One region of the Streptomyces parvus genome, then DNA from elsewhere that is predicted to be linked to it. Evidence: riboswitches for the same ligand, from Rfam matches in the RefSeq annotation. Region 1 holds a riboswitch; the other holds the start of a gene.
The links. Region 1 has a riboswitch for glycine ahead of gcvP (aminomethyl-transferring glycine dehydrogenase). Riboswitches for the same ligand answer to the same signal wherever they lie in the genome.

Region 1 (7,692 bases):
ACTCGAGGCGTACGAGGCCGAGGCCACCGGCCAGACCGCTCTGCCCTCGCTCTCCCCGGAGGCCCAGGCCGCGGTCGACGCCCTGCCCGCGGGCTCGGCGCTGCTGGTCGTGCGGCGCGGTCCGAACTCCGGCAGCCGCTTCCTGCTCGACAGCGATCTGACCACGGCCGGCCGTCACCCGCAGAGCGACATCTTTCTCGACGACGTGACCGTGTCGCGGCGTCATGTGGAGTTCCGCAGGAGCCCGGAAGGTAGCTTCACCGTGGGCGATGTCGGCAGCCTCAACGGCACCTACGTCAACCGTGAGCGCATCGATTCGGTCCCGCTGTCCAACGGCGACGAAGTCCAGATCGGAAAGTACCGCCTGGTCTTCTATGCGAGCCCGCGAGGCGTGTGACCAGCCCTGGACTCCGTCCGGGGGGACCCCCAGGAAGGCCCATGCTGCGAACACCGACAGGCGGTGCCGGACACGGCACCGCCACCGCGGAAGCGCGACCGATGAGCATCGGAACGGTGCTCATCCAGCTGCGTGAGGAGTTTCCCGAAGTCACCATTTCCAAGATCCGGTTCCTGGAGGCCGAGGGGCTCGTCGAGCCGCAGCGCACTCCTTCCGGATACCGGAAGTTCGCCCCGCGCGATGTGGAGCGCCTGGCGCAGGTGCTCCGGATGCAGCGGGATCACTACCTGCCGCTGAAGGTCATCCGGGAGCACCTGGACGCGCTGGCCCGGGGGGAGCAGCCCGTTCTGCCCTCGCCCGGTGCACAGCGGGACCTCAGCGACGGGGTGTGGGAGGCCGGCCCCGGTGGGGCGACCGCCGCCCGGATCGGGCGGGCGGAGCTGCTGGCGGCCGCCGAGGTCGACGAGGAGCGGCTGACCGAGTGGGAGTCCTACGGGCTCATCGTCCCGTCCCCGGACGGCGGCTACGACGCCGAGATGGTGACCGTCGCCAAGCTGGTGGCGGATCTGGGTCGTTTCGGTCTGGAACCACGTCATCTTCGGGCCATGCGGGCCTCCGCCGACCGGGAGGCGGGGCTGGTGGAGCAAGTGGTCGCACCCCTGCGCCGGCACCGGAATCCGCAGACCAGAGCCCATGCCGAGGCCACCGCGAACGAGCTCGCCGAGCTGTCCGTACGGCTGCACGCGGCGCTCGTGCAGAGCGCTCTGCGCACCCGTCTGCACTGACCTCGGCGGTGCCCGACTACCCAAACATGGCGAGCACGTCCTAGGGTTGCTGTGTGAACGAGCTCGACGTTGTCGGTGTCCGGGTGGAAATGCCCTCCAACCAACCGATCGTTCTCCTGCGTGAAGTGGGAGGCGACCGGTACCTCCCCATTTGGATCGGTCCGGGGGAGGCGACCGCGATTGCCTTCGCCCAGCAGGGCATGGCTCCCGCCAGGCCGCTGACCCATGACCTGTTCAAGGATGTGCTCGAGGCCGTGGGCCAGGAGCTCACCGAGGTCCGCATCACGGACCTGCGCGAAGGGGTCTTCTACGCGGAGCTCGTCTTCGCCAGCGGAGTCGAGGTGAGCGCCCGGCCCTCCGACGCCATAGCGCTCGCCCTGCGGACCGGCACGCCGATCTACGGCAGTGACGGAGTGCTGGACGATGCGGGCATCGCGATCCCCGACGAGCAGGAGGACGAGGTGGAGAAGTTCCGCGAATTCCTCGACCAGATCTCTCCGGAGGACTTCGGTACGAACAGCCAGTGACCGTCCCGCAGGGGGTGCCGTCAGCGCATCCGACAAGCCGTTCCCGGAAACGAGACACGGGAAACCACCCTCTGGGTGATTATCACTCGGCGTGCCGAGTGTGGCGATCGTTGACGCACCCCTAGTGACTGCCTACCTTCGAGTGGGCAGGTCAAGGACGGAGGTCGGCGTGAGAAGCAGCGGCGACGGAGCGGCAGCGGGTGGGCCGTATCCGCAGCACGGCAGTGGAGCCGACCACGCCATCAGGCAGCCGGTTCAACCGGCGGCGATGGCAGCGGGCGGCGTGGCAGCGGCGAGCGGCGCCGGCGACATCGGCTATCGCGGACCGACGGCGTGCGCGGCGGCGGGAATCACCTACCGCCAGCTGGACTACTGGGCACGTACGGGACTGGTCGAGCCCAGTGTGCGCCCGGCCTACGGGTCGGGGACCCAGCGTCTCTACAGTTTCCGGGACGTGGTCCTCCTCAAGATCGTCAAGCGCTTTCTGGACACCGGGGTCGCGCTGCAGAACATCCGCACCACGGTCCAGCATCTGCGGGACCGCGGCTTCCAGGACCTCGAACGCATGACGCTGATGAGCGACGGGGCCACGGTCTACGAGTGCTCCTCGCCCGACGAGGTCGTCAGCCTGCTCCAGGGCGGGCAGGGCGTCTTCGGGATCGCCGTCGGCGTCGTCTGGCGGGATGTGGACGCGGCGCTCTCGCAGCTGCACGGCGAGCGGGTCGACACCGGTGAGACGCTCATCGGCCACAACCCCGCGGACGAGCTGGCCCGGCGGCGTAACCGCGCGGGCTGAGCACCCCCGGCGCGCGGCGCGACGCGACAGTACGACGGACACGGGGCGGTCCGGTGCCTCACGGGGTGCCGGGCCGCCCCGTTGTCAGTGCCGTAGGGCAGCATCGACGGTGTGAGAACCGCGCCCACCATCCTTCACCTGGACATGGACGCCTTCTACGCGTCGGCGGAGCAGGCGGCCAAGCCGAGTCTGCGCGGCAAGGCGGTCGTGGTGGGCGGCCTCGGCCCGCGGGGAGTGGTCGCCACCGCCTCGTACGAGGCCCGGCGGCTGGGAGTGCACTCGGCGATGCCCACCGCCCAGGCCCGGCGGCTCGCCCCCAACGCGGCTTACCTGGTGCCCCGCTTCTCGCTGTACCGGACGGTGAGCGACCAGGTGATGGAGCTGCTGGGGCGGCTGTCTCCGCTGGTGGAGCCGCTCAGCCTGGACGAGGCCTTCGTGGACCTGGAGGCCGGCGGGACGGCGCACGACTCGGCCTCGGCCCGCGCCACGGGGGAGGGGCTGCGGGTGGCCATCCGCGCCGTGACCGGCCTGAGCGGATCCGTCGGACTCGCGGGTTCCAAGATGCTCGCCAAGATCGCCTCCGAGCAGGCGAAGCCGGACGGTCTCGTCCTCATCGAGCCGGGCACCGAGCGCGAGCTGCTCGCCCCCCTGTCCGTACGCATCCTCCCGGGGGTCGGCCCGGCCACCGGCGACCATCTCCGACGTGCCGGGATGACCACCGTCCACGATCTGGCCGAGGCGGGCGAGGCGGAGCTCGTACGGCTGGTCGGCAAGGCCCACGGCCACGGGCTCTTCCGGATGGCGCTGGGCCTCGACGACCGGCCGGTGGTCGCCGAGCGGGACGCCAAGTCCGTATCGGTGGAGGACACCTTCGACGTGGACCTGCACGACCGGGTGCGGGTGCGCGCCGAGGTCGAGCGGCTGGCCGTGCGGTGCGTGGAGCGGCTGCGCGCCGCCGACCGGTCGGGCCGCACGGTGGTGCTGAAGGTGCGCCGCTACGACTTCTCCACGCTGACCCGCTCCGAGACGCTCAGAGGCCCCACGGACGACCCCACCGTGGTCCGTGAGGCGGCGGGGCGGCTGCTGGAGTCCGTCGACACCACGGGCGGCGTACGGCTCCTGGGGGTCGGCGTCACGGGGCTTGCCGACTACACCCAGGAGGACCTGTTCGCCCAGGCCGCCGAGGCCCGGGAGCTCGCGCAGCGGGCCCTGGAACACCACGCGCCGACCGCGGAGGGCGGCGCGGAGGAAGCCGTTCCGGAGCCCGAGGCGGACAGCGCCGAGCAGCTCGCCGCGCGGCGCTGGCCCGCCGGGCACGATGTGCACCACGAGGAGCACGGGCACGGCTGGGTGCAGGGCAGTGGGATCGGCCGGGTCACCGTCCGGTTCGAGGAACCGTGGAGCGCGCCCGGCCGGGTCCTCACCTTCCGGATCGACGACCCGCTGCTGCGGCCCGCCGACCCGCTGCCGCTCGTCCGCGAGACGCCCGACTACTCCTCCTGGCCCGCCAGCCTGCCGAAGTCCCGGTCCTCGGGCGCCGTGTCCTCCGAGGGCGGGGAGTCCAGCCCGTAATGCCGGTAGAGCTGCAGCTCCTGCTCGGGCGACAGGTGCCGGCCGACGCCGAAGTCCGGCGCGCCCTTGATCAACGCCCGGTCGAAGGGGACGCGCAGCGCGTCCTCGACGAACTCGCTGGGCTCCAGCGGGACGAAGGCGTCCCTGCTGAACAGGCCGGTGCGCACGGCCGCCCACTCGGGTACACCCGTCGCGTCGTCGAGATAGACCTCATCCACCGTTCCGATCTTGGAGCCCTTGCGATCGAACGCCTTGCGGCCGATCAGGCGGCGCGGATCGATATCCGTCTGCACGGTGCCTCCCACTGGTCGCGGACTGCTCACGGCGGTCCCTGTCGCTCCACCAGCACCAGACAAATGCAGATCCGTGGTCTCGGCCACTCGAGAGCTCCGGCTCGATGGCCGCTGGTAGGCTGGCAGTGGCTGCTGACCCCGTGCGGGAGAGTCCTCCGGTGGAGAATCCGGAGGCGCCGAAGGAGCAACTCCTCCCCGGAATCTCTCAGGCCCCCGTACCGCACGGACGAGGTCACTCTGGAAAGCAGGGCGGATCCGTGCGGGCGCAGGCCCGGGTGGACCCGACCCTCACCGACGGTGAAAGTCGGCACGCCCCCGGGCGGGCCGGTGAAGCTCTCAGGTTGAGATGACAGAGGGGGAGGCCGTCCGGGCACCCGCGCCGTGGTGCCCCTCGCAGGTCGTGACAGACCAGGAGGCCTCCACCATGACCCCCCGTCGCACTCCGCTCTCCCAGCTGGAGCAGGGCATTCCGTTCGAGCAGCGCCACATAGGGCCCGATGCCGAGGCCCAGGCGAAGATGCTCGCCCAGGTCGGCTACGGCTCGCTCGACGAGCTGACCGCCGCCGCGGTGCCCGACGTGATCAAGAGTGCGGAGGCCCTGAACCTTCCCTCGGCGCGCACCGAGGCGGAGGTGCTGGCCGAGCTGCGCTCGCTGGCCGACCGCAACGAGGTGCTGGCCCCGATGATCGGCCTCGGCTACTACGGCACCTTCACGCCGCCCGTCATCCTGCGCAACGTCATGGAGAACCCCGCGTGGTACACGGCCTACACGCCGTACCAGCCGGAGATCTCCCAGGGCCGGCTCGAAGCCCTCCTGAACTTCCAGACGATGGTCGCCGAGCTGACCGGGCTGCCCACCTCCGGCGCCTCCCTGCTCGACGAGGGCACCGCGGCCGCCGAGGCGATGGCCCTGGCCCGGCGCGTCGGCAAGGTGAAGAAGGGCGTCTTCCTGGTCGACGCCGACACCCTGCCCCAGACCGTCGCGGTCATCGAGACCCGCGCCGAGCCCACCGGCGTCGAGGTCGTCGTCGCCGACCTGAGCGAGGGCATCCCCGCCGAGATCGCCGAGCGGGGCGTCTTCGGCGTCCTGCTCCAGTACCCGGGCGCCTCCGGTGCCGTGCGCGCCATCGAGTCCGTCATCGAGCAGGCCCACGAGCTGGGCGCGATCGTCACCGTCGCCGCCGACCTGCTGGCCCTCACGCTGCTCACCTCGCCCGGCGCGCTCGGCGCCGACATCGCGGTCGGCACCACCCAGCGCTTCGGTGTCCCGATGGGCTTCGGCGGCCCGCACGCCGGCTTCATGGCGGTCCGCGAGAAGTTCGCCCGCTCCCTGCCCGGCCGCCTCGTCGGCGTCTCCGTCGACGCCGACGGCAACAAGGCCTACCGCCTGGCCCTCCAGACCCGCGAGCAGCACATCCGCCGCGAGAAGGCCACCAGCAACATCTGCACCGCTCAGGTCCTCCTCGCCGTGATGGCCGGGATGTACGCGGTCTACCACGGCCCCGACGGGCTGCGGACGATCGCCCGCCGCACCCACCGCTACGCCGTGATCCTCGCCGACGGTCTGCGCACCGCCGGGGCCGACGTCGTGCACGGCGCGTTCTTCGACACCCTGACCGTCCGGGCCCCCGGCAAGGCCGCCGGCATCGTCGCCGACGCCCGCGAGCGCGGGGTCAACCTCCGCCTCGTCGATGCCGACCACGTCTCCATCGCCTGCGACGAGACCACCACCCGTGCGCAGATCTCCGCCGTCTGGGCCGCCTTCGGCGCCGAGGGCGACATCGAGGCGCTCGACGCCACGGTCGCCGACGCGCTGCCGGAGGCGCTGCTGCGCTCCGACGACATCCTGACCCACCCGGTCTTCCACCAGCACCGCTCCGAGACCGCGATGCTGCGCTACCTGCGCAAGCTCGCCGACCGCGACTACGCGCTGGACCGCGGCATGATCCCGCTCGGCTCCTGCACCATGAAGCTGAACGCGACCGCCGAGATGGAGTCGATCACCTGGCCCGAGTTCGGCGCGCTGCACCCCTTCGCACCGGCCGAGCAGGCGCAGGGCTTCCTCACCCTCATCCGTGAGCTGGAGGAGCGCCTCGCCGAGGTCACCGGCTACGACGCGGTGTCCATCCAGCCCAACGCCGGCTCCCAGGGCGAGTTCGCGGGCCTGCTGGCCGTCCGGGCGTACCACCGGGCCAACGGCGACGACCAGCGCACCGTCTGTCTCATCCCGTCCTCCGCGCACGGTACCAACGCCGCCAGCGCCGTCATGGCGGGCATGAAGGTCGTCGTGGTGAAGACCGCCGACGACGGTGAGGTCGACGTCGCGGACCTGCGCGCCAAGATCGAGCTGCACCGCGACGAGCTGGCCGTGCTGATGATCACCTACCCGTCCACGCACGGGGTGTTCGAGGAGCACGTCGCCGACATCTGCGGCGAGGTGCACGACGCGGGCGGCCAGGTGTACGTCGACGGCGCCAACCTCAACGCGCTGGTCGGGCTGGCCAAGCCCGGCAAGTTCGGCGGCGACGTCTCGCACCTGAACCTGCACAAGACCTTCTGCATCCCGCACGGCGGCGGCGGCCCCGGCGTCGGCCCGGTCGGCGTCCGCGCCCACCTCGCCCCGTACCTCCCCAACCACCCGCTCCAGCCCGCCGCGGGCCCGGAGACCGGGGTGGGCCCGATCTCGGCCGCCCCGTGGGGCTCCGCGGGCATTCTGCCGATCTCGTGGGCGTACGTCCGTCTGATGGGCGGCGAGGGCCTCAAGCGGGCCACGCAGGTCGCCGTGCTGGCCGCGAACTACATCGCCAAGCGCCTGGAGCCGCACTTCCCGATCCTGTACAGCGGCCCGGCCGGACTGGTCGCCCACGAGTGCATCGTGGACCTGCGCCCGATCTCCAAGGCGACCGGCGTCTCCATCGACGACGTCGCCAAGCGCCTGATCGACTACGGCTTCCACTCGCCGACCATGTCGTTCCCGGTGGCCGGCACGCTGATGATCGAGCCGACGGAGAGCGAGGACCTCGCGGAGCTCGACCGGTTCTGCGACACCATGATCGCGATTCGCGCCGAGATCGAGAAGGTCGCCTCGGGACAGTGGAGCGCGGACGACAACCCGCTGTCCAACGCCCCGCACACCGCCGCCGCGCTCGGTGGTGACTGGGAGCACGGCTACAGCCGCGAGGAGGCCGTCTTCCCGGCCGGGGTGTCCGCAGCCGACAAGTACTGGCCGCCGGTGCGCCGCATCGACGGGGCCTTCGGCGACCGGAACCTGGTCTGCTCCTGCCCCCCGCTGGACGAGTACGACAACTGAATCAGCCTGTCG
Region 2 (7,692 bases), 4.3 Mb from region 1:
CGTGGTACGGGAGCGCCTTGCGGCGGTGCAGGACCAGGTCGTCGTCGAAGGCGAACGGGATCTCGTGCATGCCCAGCAGGTTGATCCGGCCGGTGGAGCGGATCTCCTCCACGCGGGTGTCGGCGCTCTCCACGTCGACCGTCTGCGGCGACTCGCCCTCCAGGCCGAGCAGGACCGCCTTGGGCGTCCCGTGCCCGTGGCCGGTCGCGCCGAGGGAGCCGTACAGCTCGGCGCGTATCGAGGCGGTGTGCGCGAGCAGGCCCTCGTTCTTCAGGCGGCGCGCGAACATCCGGGCGGCGCGCATCGGGCCCACCGTGTGGGAGCTGGAGGGGCCGATACCGACCGAGAAGAGGTCGAAGACCGAGATGGCCACGGGAGGACTCCTTGGGGGGTGGGAAGACGCCGTTGTCTGCCTGGGTGGTGCGGGACAAGCGGGGCAAGCGGGATGAGAAGGACCGGCGGGGGCAAGGAACGGGGCACCGCGCTCACTTTTCTCCAGTGTGCGCGGTGCCCCGTCCGGATGCGCGGAACCGCAGGCCAGGTACTACTTCAGGCCGGGGTACAGCGGGAACTTCTCGGCCAGCGCGGCGACGCGGGCCTTGAGGTCGTCCGCGTCGTACGACGGCTTGAGGGCGGCCGCGATGATCTCCGCGACCTCCGTGAAGTCCTCGGCGCCGAAGCCGCGGGTGGCCAGCGCCGGGGTGCCGATCCGCAGGCCCGAGGTGACCATCGGGGGACGCGGGTCGTTCGGGATGGCGTTCCGGTTGACCGTGATGCCCAGCTCGTGGAGCCGGTCCTCGGCCTGCTGGCCGTCCAGCTCGGAGTTGCGCAGGTCGACGAGGACCAGGTGCACGTCGGTGCCGCCGGAGAGGACGGAGACGCCCACCTCGGTGACGTCCGGCTGGACCAGGCGCTCGGCCAGGATCCGGGCGCCGTCCAGAGTGCGCTGCTGGCGCTCCTTGAACTCCTCGCCCGCCGCGACCTTGAACGAGACCGCCTTCGCCGCGATCACGTGCTCCAGCGGACCGCCCTGCTGACCCGGGAAGACCGCCGAGTTGATCTTCTTGGCGAGCTCCTGGGTGGAGAGGATCACGCCACCGCGCGGACCGCCGAGGGTCTTGTGCGTGGTGGTGGTGACGACATGGGCGTGCGGCACCGGGTTGGGGTGCAGCCCGGCCGCCACCAGGCCCGCGAAGTGCGCCATGTCGACCATCAGGTACGCGCCGACCTCGTCCGCGATCCGGCGGAAGGCCGCGAAGTCCAGCTGGCGCGGGTAGGCGGACCAGCCGGCCACGATCAGCTTCGGCTGGGACTCCTTGGCGAGGCGCTCGACCTCCTCCATGTCCACGACACCGGTCTCGTCGACGTGGTACGGGACCACGTTGTAGAGCTTGCCGGAGAAGTTGATCTTCATGCCGTGGGTCAGGTGACCGCCGTGGGCCAGGTTCAGGCCCATGATCGTGTCGCCCGGCTTCAGCAGCGCGAACATCGCGGCGGCGTTCGCCTGCGCACCGGAGTGCGGCTGCACGTTCGCGGCCTCGGCGCCGAACAGGGCCTTGATCCGGTCGATCGCGATCTGCTCGACGACGTCGACGTGCTCACAACCGCCGTAGTAGCGGCGGCCGGGGTAGCCCTCGGCGTACTTGTTGGTGAGGACGGAGCCCTGTGCCTCCATGACGGCGACCGGAGCGAAGTTCTCCGAGGCGATCATTTCGAGGGTGGACTGCTGACGGTGGAGCTCGGCGTCGACGGCGGCGGCGACGTCCGGGTCCAGCTCGTGGAGGGAGGAGTTCAGAAGCGACATCAGGGGGTCCCTTAAGGTCTCAGTTGCCGGAGAACGCGGTGTACTCGTCGGCGGAGAGCAGATCGGCCGGCTCCTCCGCGACGCGCACCTTGAACAGCCAGCCGCCCTCGAAGGGAGCGGAGTTCACCAGCGAGGGGTCGTCCACGACGTCCTGGTTGGCCGCCGTCACCTCACCGGTCACCGGCGAGTACAGATCGCTGACGGACTTGGTCGACTCCAGCTCGCCGCAGGTCTCGCCCGCGGTCACCGTGTCACCGACCTCCGGGAGCTGGGCGTAGACGACGTCACCGAGCGCGTTGGCCGCGTACTCCGTGATGCCGATGGTGGCCACGCCGTCCTCGAGGGCCGACAGCCACTCGTGCTCCTTGCTGTACCGCAGCTGCTGGGGGTTGCTCATGACCTGAATTCTCCTGTACGCGGGGGAGTGCTGATGAACGGTGGTCTTGCGGTGTGAGACGGAGGTACGTCACTTCCGTGACGCCTGCGTGCCGGTGAGGAGGGCCCGGAATGCGCCGTTCCCTCCGGGATATCACTTCTGGCGCTTGTAGAACGGCAGCGCGACGACCTCGTACGGCTCGTGCGTGCCCCGGATGTCCACGCCCACGCCCGCGGTGCCCGGCGCGGCGAAGGCCGCGTCCACGTACGCCATGGCGATCGGCCTGCCCAGGGTGGGGGAGGGGGCGCCGGAGGTGACCTCGCCGATCACCTTGCCGTCCGCGACGACCGGGAATCCGGCGCGCGGGACCCGGCGGCCCTCGGCGATCAGGCCGACCAGCTTGCGCGGCGGAGCGGTCTCGGCGCGCTCGGCGGCGGCCTTCAACGCCTCGCGGCCGATGAAGTCGCCCTCCTTCTCGAACTTCACGACCCGGCCCAGACCCGCGTCGAACGGGGTCAGGGCGGTCGTCAGCTCGTGCCCGTACAGCGGCATGCCCGCCTCCAGGCGCAGCGTGTCCCGGCAGGAGAGCCCGCACGGGATCAGGCCGTGCGGCGCGCCGGCGTCGGTCAGCGCCTGCCACAGCTGCTCGGCGTGCTCGGGCGCGACGAACAGCTCGAAGCCGTCCTCGCCGGTGTAGCCGGTACGGGCGATGAGCGCGGGGACCCCGGCGACCGTGCCCGGCAGGCCCGCGTAGTACTTCAGCCCGTCCAGATCGGCGTCGGTGACGGCCTTCATGATCGCCGGGGACTCCGGGCCCTGGACGGCGAGCAGCGCGTAGGCGTCCCGGTCGTCGCGCACCGCGGCGTCGAAGCCGCCGACGCGCTCGGTCAGCGCGTCCAGCACGATCTGGGCGTTGCCCGCGTTGGCGACGACCATGTACTCGGTCTCGCCCAGGCGGTAGACGATCAGGTCGTCGACGATCCCGCCGTCGTCCTGGACGATCATCGTGTAGCGGGCCCGGCCGTTGCCGACGGTGGCGATGTTGCCCACCAGCGCGTAGCTCAGGAAGGCGGCGGCCTCGGGCCCGGTGACGGTGATCTCGCCCATGTGGGAGAGGTCGAAGAGGCCCGCCCGGGTGCGTACGGCGTTGTGCTCGTCGCGCTCGCTGGCGTACCGCAGGGGCATGTCCCAGCCCGCGAAGTCGGTCATGGTGGCGCCGAGCGAGCGGTGCAGTGCGTCGAGGGCGGTGAGACGGGGGGCAGTGCTCATGGATACGGCTCCAGGGCATGACGACGTCAGGACGGAAAATCCTCCCCATCTGTCATCGGAACCTGAGAGGTTCGCCGATAGCCCCTGACGGGGTATGCCCCCGGAGGGCGCCCCTGTTCAGGGGGCTCGGCTTGCACCTTGGGTGGAGCCGCAGGGCGACTCGCTTTTCAGATCTGCCTCATCCACGCGGTACGGGGCCTGAGAGATTCAAGGGAGGATCTTGCTCCTTCGGCGCCCGGCTCACACTGTGGCCGGAACTCTCCCGCGCGGATTCGAACGGCCGGTATGCAGTTGGCGGGGTCATCATCGCATGCATCGGGCGGGAGTGGGGGCCCGGTCTCCCCTCCGGTCCCCGGGGACGTGAAGCCCCGCGGATCGGGGCATGATCCGGGCGACGGGCCGGAGGTCGGTTGTGTCGCATTGCCTTTTCTTTACACTTCAGGAGCAGACGTGCGAGACCCGACAGCAGGGGGATGGGCGATGGCGTTGCAGCGGTCGGTACCGGCCGCGGGGGTCGCGCACGGCGCGGTGCCCGCTCGGCGCGGCGCTCCCGTGCGGGAGCTGCTGGAGACCCGTGCGCCGGTGGTACGTGACCTGCGCGGGCGCACCGGCTACGGCCCGTACAGCCTCGACCTCACCGCCGGTGACATCGTCGTGGTCTCGGGGCTCCCCGGCAGCGGCAAGTCCACCCTCATCAGGCGGGCCGTGCAGGGGCGTGCCGTCGACTCCCAGAACACCCGCGACAGCTGGGCCGCCGCCGTGCCCGGGTTAGTGCCCTACGCCCTCTACCGCCCCCTCGTCCGGGCCGCGCACTACCTCGGCCTGCGGAAGGCCCTGCGGTCCGGTGAATCCGTCGTCGTGCACGACTGCGGCACCCAGACCTGGGTACGCCGCTGGCTCGCCCGGCACGCGGCGGCCCGGGGCCGCACCTTCCATCTGATCCTGCTCGACGTGACGCCCGACGTGGCGCGGCAGGGGCAGCGCGAGCGCGGGCGCGGGGTCTCCGGCTACGCCTTCGCCCGCCACCGGCACGCGGTGGCCCGGCTGCTCCGGGACACCGAACAGGGGCTGCTGCCCGCCGGCTGCACCTCCGCGGTGCTGCTCGACCGCGAGGCCGCGGGGGCGCTCGGCCGGATCTCCTTCACGGACGCCGGAGCTTCCGCCGCCCGCTGAGGTTAGGGTGCTGGCCGGAGCAGAGGGCCGCCGCGGCGCGGCCCGGGCGGTTGAGAGAGGGCACAGAGCCAGTGGACATTCCGGCACCCGCACCGGCCCACCCCCAGCAGGGGTGGCCCGCCAACGAGCTCGAAGAGGTGCTGACGGCCTCGCTCGGCGTCCCGGACGCGGGCGGCCGCCTCGTCGAGGTGCTCGGCCGCAGCTCCCTCTGGGTGCCCCTGCCGAACGGCGGCACCCCCGCGAGCGCGGACCTCGACCTGCCGATGATGGAGATCGAGGGCGCGGCCTTCGTCCCCGTCTTCAGCTCGGAGGCCCAGTTCCTCAGCTGCGTCGGCAGCCATATGTCCTTCACCGTCGCGCCCGCCCGCGACTTCGCGCGGGGCCTGCCCCCGCAGGTCGGGATCGCCGTGAACCCGGGCGGCGTCGTCGGCATACCGCTGCCGCCGCCCGCCGTCGCCGAGCTCTGCCGGGCGGGCCGCACCGCCCTGGACGGGCCCGCCACCGGCGGCCGGGTCCGGCTGTTCGAGCCGGACTGGCAGCACGACCCGGTCGATTTCCTCACCGCCGTGTCCGAGGAGTTCGAGGCCACCGGAGTCGTGAGCACCGCCCGCCGGACGCTGGCCAGCATCGAGGGCGGCGACCCGGTCCTCTTCGTCGGCGTCGAGTTCGCCACCTGGGACGGCGCGGGGCAGAGCGCCCCCATGGACGCCATCGGCCGGGCCCTCGGCCGGGTCCAGGTGCCGTGGCCGGTCAACCTGGTCCTGCTCGATGTGGCCCAGGACCTCGTGGGCGACTGGATGCGGGAGAAGGTCCGCCCGTTCTACCGCCGCGAGGGCCACTGAGGGCCACCGGTTCACCGGCGCGAGGGCCGGTGAGGCCCTGAGGACCGGGCGCTGCGGGTCCGTGGCGTCAAGTCGGTGTCTGAAGGGGCGCATAAGCTGGTTTGATGGCGTGGTGGCTCCCGTGTGCCCGGGAGCGATGGCGTGAAGGCGACGGATCGACGAGGGGCGGAACCCAGGGTGAGTGCGTCAGGCACCGCGGCGGGCGGAAAGGTGGAGCGGCTGCTCCGCCAGGTGACCCCCGGGCGTTACGACGCCTACGAGGAACTGCTCTCCGCTGTCGCCGAGGGCCGGATCTGGATGCTGCTCTGGCACGGCACGGCCGGCTCGCCGGACGCCCAGTACGGAAACATGGAGATCGACGGCCTGGGGTACGCCCCCTGCGTCACCTCCGCCCAGGAGCTCTCCGCCAGTGGCTGGAACCGGGCCCACGAGCTGGTCACCGGACGTGAGATCGCCCGCGCCCTCTTCCCCGACCGCTGGGGCATCTGGCTCAACCCGCACGGCCCCGGGGGCGGCGTCGGCATCCCCTGGCTCGATCTGCGCCGTATCGCGACCGGTCTGGACCGGCTGCCCGCCGGACCGCTCCGGCTGAGCGAACCGGCCATCGAACTCCCGCAGTTCTACGCCCTGCTCACCCAGAACGCCCACCGCACCCCCGCGATCCGCTCCCTGCGCCGCGCCTGGGTGCACCCCGCGGTCGGCGTCCCGTATCTCGCGATCGGCCTCGACCTCTACGACACCGGCCGCGCCGCCGTCGAATCGGTGCGCGAGATGATGCGGCAGTCGGTCGGCGCTGTCCCCGAGGGGCTGCCGGTCTCCACCGTCGCGCTCTCCGACGAGTACGACCCGGTCGGCATGTGGCTGCGCGCCAACACCCGCCCGTTCTACGACCGCGAGGCCCACGCCCCGGCGGGCCCCCGGTCTGCCGCCGCCCCGGGCTACGGCTACCCGCCGCTCCCTCGCTGACTCGAAGGGCCCATCGAAGGCCCCCGCAGGCCTCGCCGACCCGAAGACCCCCGTCGCGGGGGAGAGCTCCGCCCTCGGTCACCCTCCGTCGAACACCCCTCGATGTCCGGCTTGTTAACTTCCCCCGGGAGGATGTCCCGGAACTGGACGGTTTGTTAACTGTCCGGGTCTCGACTAGGTCTCACCGCTATCCGGACTGTTCTCTTGCGGTGGGCACCGTCTGTAGTGTGCGGCCATCAAACCTCACCACATGGCGAACCAGGGGTGGACCCATGCGAATATTCAAGTCCCGGGCTGTCCGGGCGATCACGACAGCGGTCGCTGTCGGTCTGATCGCCACGGGCTGTTCCAGCGATCGGGACGGGGGTGACGCCAAGGGGGGCGACAAGGACACCTTCGTCTTCGCCGGAGCCGGTGACCCCGGTTCCCTCGACCCGGCCCTCGCGAGCGACGGCGAGACGTTCCGCGTCACCCGTCAGGCCTTCGAGGCGCTGCTGGAGCACGAGCCCGGCGGCAGCAAGCTCGTCGGCGGTCTCGCCGAGAAGTGGTCGAGCGACGAGGCCGGCAAGGTCTGGACGTTCAACCTCCGCCAGAACGTCAAGTTCCACGACGGCGAGGCGTTCAACGCCGCCGCGGTCTGCGCGAACTACGACCACTGGTTCAACTGGAAGGGCACGTACCAGTCCAGCGCGGTCTCCTACTACTGGCAGACCATCATGGGCGGGTTCGCGAAGAACGAGGACGCCGAGGCGCCCAAGCCCAACTACAAGTCCTGCACCGCCAAGGACGAGAACACGGCCGTCATCGAGGTGAACGAGCCCTCGGCGAACCTGCCGGGCGGATTCTCCCTCCAGGCGCTCGCGATCCACTCCCCGAAGGCCATCAAGGAGTACGAGAAGCAGGACGCGACCGCCAAGGGCGACGCGATCACGTACCCCAAGTACAGCCAGGAGGCCGGCACGGTCGCCGGTACCGGCCCGTACAAGATCGTCAAGTGGAACAAGGGGAACAAGGAAGTCTCCCTGGAGCGCTTCGACGACTACTGGGGCGCCAAGGCCAAGGTGAAGAACCTGGTCTTCCGCACCATCTCCACCGAGGAGACCCGCCGCCAGGCGCTCCAGGCGGGTGACATCGACGGCTACGACCTGGTCGCGCCGGCCGATGTGACGACGCTGGAGAAGGAGGGTTACGAGGTCCCGACCCGTGACGTCTTCAACATCTTCTACCTCGGCATGAGCCAGTCGGCGAACCCGGCGCTGAAG

Region 2: another riboswitch for glycine. It lies ahead of gcvT (glycine cleavage system aminomethyltransferase GcvT); the one in region 1 lies ahead of gcvP (aminomethyl-transferring glycine dehydrogenase).

The regions. Positions count from the first base shown of each region.
Region 1 covers NZ_CP135079.1:726,337-734,028, reverse strand. Annotated here, with positions in the region: gene RNL97_RS04370 (FHA domain-containing protein) at 1-397, shown strand, start outside; gene ftsR (transcriptional regulator FtsR) at 439-1,182, shown strand; gene RNL97_RS04360 (bifunctional nuclease family protein) at 1,236-1,709, shown strand; gene RNL97_RS04355 (MerR family transcriptional regulator) at 1,879-2,505, shown strand; gene RNL97_RS04350 (DNA polymerase IV) at 2,617-4,077, shown strand; gene RNL97_RS04345 (PRC-barrel domain-containing protein) at 3,996-4,370, opposite strand; glycine riboswitch at 4,504-4,601, shown strand; gene gcvP (aminomethyl-transferring glycine dehydrogenase) at 4,795-7,680, shown strand.
Region 2 covers NZ_CP135079.1:5,024,597-5,032,288, forward strand. Annotated here, with positions in the region: gene RNL97_RS23730 (L-serine ammonia-lyase) at 1-373, opposite strand, end outside; gene glyA (serine hydroxymethyltransferase) at 545-1,804, opposite strand; gene gcvH (glycine cleavage system protein GcvH) at 1,824-2,201, opposite strand; gene gcvT (glycine cleavage system aminomethyltransferase GcvT) at 2,334-3,449, opposite strand; glycine riboswitch at 3,627-3,724, opposite strand; gene RNL97_RS23750 (AAA family ATPase) at 3,930-4,622, shown strand; gene RNL97_RS23755 (enhanced serine sensitivity protein SseB) at 4,694-5,464, shown strand; gene RNL97_RS23760 (enhanced serine sensitivity protein SseB C-terminal domain-containing protein) at 5,642-6,430, shown strand; gene RNL97_RS23765 (ABC transporter substrate-binding protein) at 6,703-7,692, shown strand, end outside.